One region of the Anabaena sp. WA102 genome, then DNA from elsewhere that is predicted to be linked to it. Evidence: predicted binding sites of a transcription regulator. Region 1 holds the regulator's gene; the other holds the start of a gene.
The links. The regulator HrcA, encoded in region 1, represses chaperone genes, less so after heat shock. The targets are predictions, from matches to a motif close to TTAGCACTCNNGANTCNNGAGTGCTAA.
Positions count from the first base shown of each region.

Region 2: groL (chaperonin GroEL) is a predicted target of HrcA. The motif match lies at 2,740-2,766, and genes of this name have one in related genera.

Region 1 is NZ_CP011456.1:956,023-960,216, reverse strand. It holds gene AA650_RS03850 (hypothetical protein) at 612-953, shown strand; gene AA650_RS03845 (hypothetical protein) at 970-1,635, opposite strand; gene hrcA (heat-inducible transcriptional repressor HrcA) at 1,649-2,725, opposite strand; gene AA650_RS03835 (rhodanese-like domain-containing protein) at 3,182-3,541, opposite strand; gene AA650_RS03830 (DUF3352 domain-containing protein) at 3,572-4,194, shown strand, end outside.
Region 2 is NZ_CP011456.1:3,780,838-3,785,031, forward strand. It holds gene AA650_RS16505 (Uma2 family endonuclease) at 1-10, shown strand, start outside; gene AA650_RS28080 (DUF5615 family PIN-like protein) at 1-225, opposite strand, end outside; gene AA650_RS16510 (DUF433 domain-containing protein) at 218-544, opposite strand; gene fabG (3-oxoacyl-[acyl-carrier-protein] reductase) at 609-1,349, shown strand; gene AA650_RS16520 (MraY family glycosyltransferase) at 1,425-2,507, opposite strand; gene groL (chaperonin GroEL) at 2,799-4,194, shown strand, end outside.

The DNA.
Region 1 (4,194 bases):
GATGTCCAGGATTTGAGGATGTACAGGATGGTTATTTATTAATTGTTTGTCAGATGGAAATATTTTTTGTCTGAATCAGGATGTCCAGGATTTGAGGATGTACAGGATGGTTATTTATTAATTGTTTGTTAGATGGAAATATTTTTTGTCTGAATCAGGATGTCCAGGATTTGAGGATGTACAGGATGGTTATTTATTAATTGTTTGTCAGATGGAAATATTTTTTTGTCATCCCTAGTTTTAGAACCTAATTGGGTCGCTACCACTTCCTCTAACATACCTCTAAGATACAAGGTTGGGTTGAGTGATAGCGAAACCCAACAAAATCCTTGATAATGTTGGGTTTCGTTCCATTGCTCCGCAACGCTGACGCGAACAACTCAACCTACCATATAATGAATTTTCAGGCTTGACCGAGCAGTATTAGCCCTGAAATATGGCTAACGCCACGCTACGCTATCATTTCAGGGTGGGTGTGGAAGCCAACAAATAAGCCACCTGTAGCTTAAGTTGACACCAATGAAGCTCTTGCTTTACCCCTACAAATCTAGGGTTTTCGTGATTTTACAAAAGTCCATGTCCTAACCGTTTTGAGTGTAATCAGGGTAATTATGCGCTTTTTAATGAGAATTGCCGGCTTTGGTTTGCTGATTTTAGGTATTTACTTAGTTGGGAAAAATATATTTTTTACAACCAATGTCTATCCTTACTGGTGGCGAGGAATTGCCGCTGATATTTCAGTGTTAGCACTAACATTAGGTGTATTGATGCTAGTTTTTTTCTCAGAAAGTATGAAAAATCTGGGATGGATTGCTATTTCTGTGGGTATTATGGCGGTATTTATTAGTAGTCGTGCAATTCTTAGTCCTACCAGTTTATGGCAATTTTTTCTCTCCTTAATTTGTATTACATCGGGTTATAAAATGTTCACAACTGGATACTCACCTTTTTGATTTTATTGTTTAGGAGTTAGATGATTATAGGCTTCTCAACTCCTATTTTATTTTCTATCTCTACAGGTGGACGGACACACAAATAAATCAAAGCTCCAAATAAAGGCATTACAAATAACCAAAATAATTGATTATCTTTCCCACCTCGTCGCGCCATATCATCTCCTAGTAATGTGGGAAACAATAGACTCAACATCACAAAATCTAAACTCATCACATGAATAAATCGGCTACTTTGCCACTGTTGGACAAAATCACCCCAATCGCCTTGTAAACCAGATGCGAATAAAACCGCCGCTCCTATAGTTAATAAAATTCCTAAAATGCGAGAATCTAGGATTTTCAGAAATAAATTTTTTTCACCAATAAACTTTTGATTGGGTTGTCTTAAAGCCAAATAGGGTAAAAGTGCAAAAGCACCTAATGCAAAAGCACCACTAGCGAAAGGCCAAGCTGGGATTTTTTGACCTCTACCATCAAAAAAGACGACTGCACTATATATAAAAGGCCAAATCCCCATGATATTAAATAAAGATATAATCAGAGGATTAATGCCTTGCCAATTGCCTGTAGAGAGATTTTTGATTAACTCAAAAGTATCAGGTTGTTCGGGAGGAGCAAAGAAAAAGGCATAGGAAACAAATCCTAGCCATAATAGACCAAAAGTGATTTTTCTCAACATGAATTTATGGAAATTAACTAAAAGCTTCCGAGAGATAATCTGCTGCTGCTGCAACTACAGCGATCGCACTCTCATAGTCTAACCTAGTTGGACCCAAAACTCCCACACTTCCTACTGGCACAGAACCCCGCCGATAAATAGCAGAAATCAAAGTACAAGTCCGAATAGGTTCAAGAGGATTTTCTGTGCCAATTCGCACTGTTACCTTAGACTTATTCATATCGTGCATTTCTGCTTCTTCACAAATTAAATGCCAAAGTTGGTCTTGTTCCTCTTCCAATAATTGCATAATTGTCTGTACCTGCTGTACCTGAGAAAACTCAGGTTGTCGTAAAACCTCTCCAATCCCCCGCACCATAATTTGTGTAGTTGTTGGTGCTAGAGCGCGATGAGTCAATTCTACCAAAGAACTTTTTAATAATTCACCATAAACTCTAAACTCCTGATCCAATTTACTCCAATCAAGATAGCCTATTTCTAATAAACTCTGTCCTCTTAAATGAGTATTCAAAAAGTTAGAGACAATCTGCAATTGATGATCAATTACCTCCGCTTCTGGTTTACTTTCTGGATTATGTAAAAATAAATCCATCACCTTAGAATGGGTTTCATAACTATCTGTCACCACAATTAACATAATTCGCTCTGATTCAATTTGCACCAGTTGCAAATGTCGTAACTTTGCGGTTGTGGGTTGCGGCATAGTAATTAAAGTAATACAGCCGCTCAATGTTGCTAAAATTTGGGCAGCGCCTTGTAATAAGGCCTCCAAACTGCAATCTTCCCAATGCAGATGTTTTTGTAATACGGTTTCTACCTCTTTTGCTAAAGTTTCTGATGGTTTAATTAATTGATCAACGTAAATACGATAACCAGAATCAGAAGGAATTCTACCCGCAGAAGTATGTGGTTGATAAAGTAACCCTGATTTTTCCAAAACACCCATCACACTGCGAATCGTAGCCGAGCTAACACCTAAATCAAATCCTTCAATTAAAGCTTTAGAGCCAACAGGCTCTGCTGTGGTAATATAATGACGTACAGTTGCATAAAGTATATTCTGTTGCCGATTAGTCAGATGAACTTGCATAAGTGATTTTTTTACTGAAGGCAAATCTTAATCAAAATTGGAAAAAAATGTGGTTTTTACCGCAAAAATGGAAAAAAGAATTAATTATTAATTAAAGTAAGATAGCAAATTATATACTTATATTGTATTAATTGAACACAAAATTTACTTTCAGCATTTATTTGCTGCATTTGTTATTACTACATAGCTGAAATCCAAAAAGAAGATGAATTTCTCTCTGTTTCAGTATTATCTCATAGTCTATCAACCTAAGTTGTGGTTTTAGTCACAAAATATTATTTTCTATTGATCAAAATTTTGACCGCGCCAGTAGAGGGTAGGGGTGGAAATATCTTGTTGATTCCTTCTGAATTCTGGGCGCAGGCCCTGCGCCCCTACGGAGAAGGGATACGATGATGAAATATCTTGTTGATTCCTTCTGAATTCTGGGCGCAGGGCCTGCGCCCCTACTGTTCCCTAATATTGCGGCACAGAAGGATCAACTAAAATCGAATAAGCGGAAATGCCACCCGTAATATTTTTAACATTTGTGAATCCTTGAGTAACTAACCACTGGCACATCTGAGCGGAACGCATACCATGATGACAGAGAACCAGAGTTTCTGCGTGGACATCAAAGCGAACAGGGACTTGTTGATTCCATTGCTCATATTCACTTAAAGGAAGATTGACAAAACCATCTAGCCGTGATATGGCAATTTCCTGGGGTTCACGCACATCTATTAACTGAAGGGGTTCTTCATGATTTTCAAGCCGTTTGGCTAGTTCCTCAACAGTAATTTCGGAAAAGGGTTGATCAAATGATGTATTTGTCATGCAGTTTTTCTAAAAAATCCTATACTATTCATGTTTGCAGAAAAGCTAGAAAATATAAAGAATGTGAACAGTCAACACTTAACAAAAAATATTAAACTTGGTTTCCTTATAGCTGGCATAATTACGCTTATACTAGTTTGTTTAGCTAAATTCTCCTGGTTTTCGGAAAAAAGTCCAGTTAGTCTTGTAGTTCGCAACTCTCAACCCGCTGCGGCTATATTTGTCTCCAAGTCCTCACCAGCAATGGTTTCATTATTGATCAATCCCGACGGGTTACAGAAAATAGCACCAAAAGGAGAATTTTCTCAACTCAAAAATCGTCTACTGGCAAAAAGTAATATAGATTATCAAGATGATATTAAACCCTGGTTGGGTGATGAAATTACCCTAGCTGTAACTACCATAGATATAGACCGTGATCCAGAGAACGGACTACAGACTGGGTATTTAATGGCACTTGCCACTGCAAAACCAGGGAAAAGCCGTGATTTTTTGGAGTTGTTATTTTCTAAACGGGCTTTTAGTGGGACTAATTTAGGAATTGAACGTTACAAAGGTGTCAAGGTTATTTATGATAATACCGAATATTCATCAGGCGTAAATATCCAAAATCCAATATCCAATATCCAAAATAATTTAGCTGGTGCAGTTGT
Region 2 (4,194 bases), 2.8 Mb from region 1:
AAAGAGGTAAATATCAAGCTGGCGACTCGCAATAATCAAAAAATCTGTATCTTGGGTAAACAGCACTCGTTGCGTTTTCTGAATAAACCCTAATTGGACTTCATCAGATTGAGTGCGTAATCCCACATTATTAGTTGTTGTCACATCAATTCCATAACGACGCAACCCAAGCGCGATCGCCGGATCAGCATTTTCATCTAAATGAAAGCGAATTTTTTCACTCATTTCTCAACTGTTTGAGTTTTTCTTGAAGACGTGAAGGATAATTTTGTTTCAGTACCTCAACCAATTTATCCTCTTGCACAGTGCGTGCATCAATCTCATCTCGATGATCAAAATAATAAGCCATTGCTGCATAAACAGATGCCAGAGACAAGTCATATTTACCAGCAATTTCTACTAGAGAATACCCTAGTTTTAAATGTAGAACTGCTATATCCTCCACCGCAATACGAGTACCAGCAATTCGGGGTTTTCCACTTCGGACATCAGCAGCAATTTCGATGTATTCTTGACTAACTAACTGCATCAATAAATTTTTCACCTCCGTCTAACTTAAAATTATAAGATAATTAGCGCGGTATCTCCACAAAATTGAGGAAAAATAGATGAGTTTATTAAAAGATCAGGTTGCAATTGTCACAGGTGCATCACGGGGAATTGGTAGAGCGATCGCTATCCAATTAGCATCTCAAGGTGCAAAAGTAGTAGTTAACTACGCTAGTTCCAGCACAGCAGCAGAGGAAGTAGTCGCAGAAATTACAGCAGCAGGAGGAGAAGCGATCGCCCTCCAAGCAGATGTTTCCCAAGAAAATCAAGTAGATACACTCATTAAAACCACCTTAGAAAAATTCCAGCGCGTGGATATCTTAGTCAACAATGCAGGTATTACCCGTGACACCCTGCTATTAAGAATGAAATTAGCAGAATGGCAAGCAGTCATAGACCTTAACTTAACTGGAGTATTTTTATGTACAAAAGCTATCAGTAAAATTATGCTCAAACAACGTTCCGGGCGGATTATTAACATCGCTTCCGTCGCGGGACAAATGGGCAACCCTGGACAAGCCAACTACAGCGCAGCCAAAGCCGGAGTAATTGGCTTTACCAAAACAGTAGCTAAAGAACTCTCTTCTCGTGGCATTACCGTCAATGCCGTTGCTCCTGGTTTTATTACCACTGACATGACCAGCGATATCAAAGCCGATGGTATCCTGCAATATATCCCCCTGGGGCGTTTTGGTAAACCAGAAGAAATTGCTGGCATGGTGCGCTTTTTAGCAGCAGATCCCGCCGCAGCTTATATCACAGGACAAGTATTTAATGTTGATGGCGGTATGGTGATGTAGTTTTATAATACTCAGATCCCCGACTTCTCAAAGAGATCCCCGACTTCTCAAAGAAGTCGGGGATCTATATCCTATTCACGAATTATTCAACATTCTTTGTCCAAGGGTAAAGCCTAACAGCAAAATAATACCGACAGCAGTAGCCAGCATCACAGATAAACTCATACCCTGGACTTTCATAGCCAGTAAATTACAACCTAAAGTAATTGACCATAAGATAAAAGCTGCATTGCGTTGGGATAGTCCCCAAGCCAACAAGCGATGATGGATGTGGTCTTTACCTGGTGTACTCAGAGGGTTTTTGCCTGCCATGAGCCGGCGAACAAACACTTGAGTAGTGTCGATAACTGGCAACAGCAGAAATAAAACCGTCGGGATTAGGGCATAGATTGTATTTAATTGGAGTTTGCCTAAAATGCTGGTTGCTGCTAACACATAGCCAAAAAAGTATGCACCAGCATCACCCATAATGATGTGTGAGGGGTGAAAGTTATGGCGTAAAAAGCCCAGCGCCGCCCCTCCCAAAGCCGCTAAAACCAAAGTAGCAGCAGCGCGATTATCAAACTGGGCAGACACGCCTAACAAACTGATAGCAGTGATAAAGCTGATGCCACCAGCCAAACCATCCATCCCATCCATGAGGTTAACAGCATTAGTGATCCCCACCACCCACAGCACCGTTAACGCCATAGACAAGAGGGAATCAATGGGTGTACCAAAGGCAACCTTGATGCTAATGCCATTACCAACCAACAGAAGTGCTGTTGTTACCTGCGCCCATAACCGCACAGACGGAGGTAAGCCAAACTGGTCATCAATAAAGCCCACTAAAACTAAAATTGAACCACCGAGGAGAATCGTTAAGACCTGAGCTAAAACCCCTTGCAGTTCAATCGGTCGCAAGAGACTAGCTAAGACCAAAGCCGCAATGACACCCGCGTAGATTGCCAAACCTCCCGCATTAGGTAAAGGTTCTTGATTCAATCGTCGGGCGTTGGGTTGATCTGCCCAACCTACCTCTAAGGCAAATTTGCGAATTGTGGGAATTAAACGCCAGGTGACAACTAAAGCTAATAGAAACGTAAATACTACAGCTAACCAGCCGGAGCCGCTAGGGTCAGCAATGCCAAGGGATTTAAGGGAGTTTGCTAAGTTCATCTGCTCCCAATATAATCATTAGTTTTATGGTCAAACATAAGTAAGTAGGTTGGTGTTGAAAATTGTCGTTATGGCAAGGCAAAAGGCAAAAGGCAAGAGGCAAGAGTGAAGAGGGTTTGGGCGATTTTACATTTCTTTACACAGTTTGGTTTTATTGTGTTCACCTACTTATCAACTGTTAATATTAATCAATTTTGGGATTTTGATTGTTAATCTAAATTGAGGAAAGGGATTAGCACTCTTGGTCAGTGAGTGCTAAATTGTCTAATGGAAGCAATAGAAAAATAAAACATGACTAAGATTATTGCATTTAATGAAGAATCACGGCGTGCTTTAGAAAAGGGTATTAACGCCCTGGCAGATGCGGTGAAAATCACTTTAGGTCCAAAAGGTCGTAACGTCCTATTAGAGAAAAAATTTGGTATTCCCCAAATTGTTAACGATGGTATCACTGTTGCTAAAGAAATTGAACTAGAAGATCCTCTAGAAAATACTGGCGCTAGACTAATTCAGGAAGTAGCATCAAAAACTAAGGATATAGCTGGGGATGGGACTACCACTGCCACAGTTCTAGCACAAGCCTTGATTAAGGAAGGTTTGAAGAATGTAGCTGCGGGGACAAATCCCATCAGTTTAAAACGGGGTATTGATAAAACCGTTGAGGCGCTGGTAAAGGAAATTGCCAATATCGCTAAACCTGTAGAAGGAAGTGCCATTTCCCAAGTTGCCACAGTTTCCGCTGGTAATGATGCGGAAGTTGGACAAATGATAGCACTGGCGATGGAGAAAGTGACCAAAGACGGTGTTATTACCGTTGAAGAATCTAAATCCTTTACTACTGAACTAGAAGTGGTAGAAGGAATGCAGGTTGATAGAGGTTATATTTCTCCCTACTTCATCACCAACAACGAACGGATGACAGTAGAGTTTGAAAACGCCCGCATCCTGATTACTGATAAAAAAATCAGCAGCATTCAAGATTTAGTCCCCATTTTGGAAAAAGTTGCCCGTTCAGGTCAACCTTTATTGATTATTGCCGAAGATGTAGACGGTGATGCTTTAGCAACCTTGGTTGTGAATAAAGCGCGTGGTGTATTAGCGATCGCTGCGATTAAAGCTCCTGGTTTTGGCGAACGTCGCAAAGCTATGTTAGAAGACATTGCCATTCTCACCGATGGACAAATGATTTCTGAAGACATTGGCTTAAGCTTAGATACTGCCACTTTGGAAATGTTGGGAACTGCGGAGAAAATCCACATTGACAAGGAAAATACCACCATTGTGGCTGGTAATGCTGCTAAACCAGAAATCCAAATTCGGATTGAGCAAATTCGTAAACAGTTAGCCGCAACTGATTCCGACTATGATACCGAAAAACTGCAAGAACGCATTGCTAAGTTAGCCGGTGGGATTGCCGTAATTAAAGTCGGTGCCGCTACAGAAACCGAACTCAAGGACAAAACCTTGCGGATTGAAGACGCACTCAACGCTACCAAAGCCGCAGTAGAAGAAGGTATTGTTCCTGGTGGTGGTGCAACCTTAATTTATCTATCTACCAAGATAGAAGCAATTAAAAACAGCCTCACCCCCGAAGAAAGAATTGGTGCTGATATTGTTAAAAAAGCTTTAGAAGCTCCCCTGCGGCAAATCTCAGAGAACGCTGGGGCAGAAGGTTCTGTCATTGTTG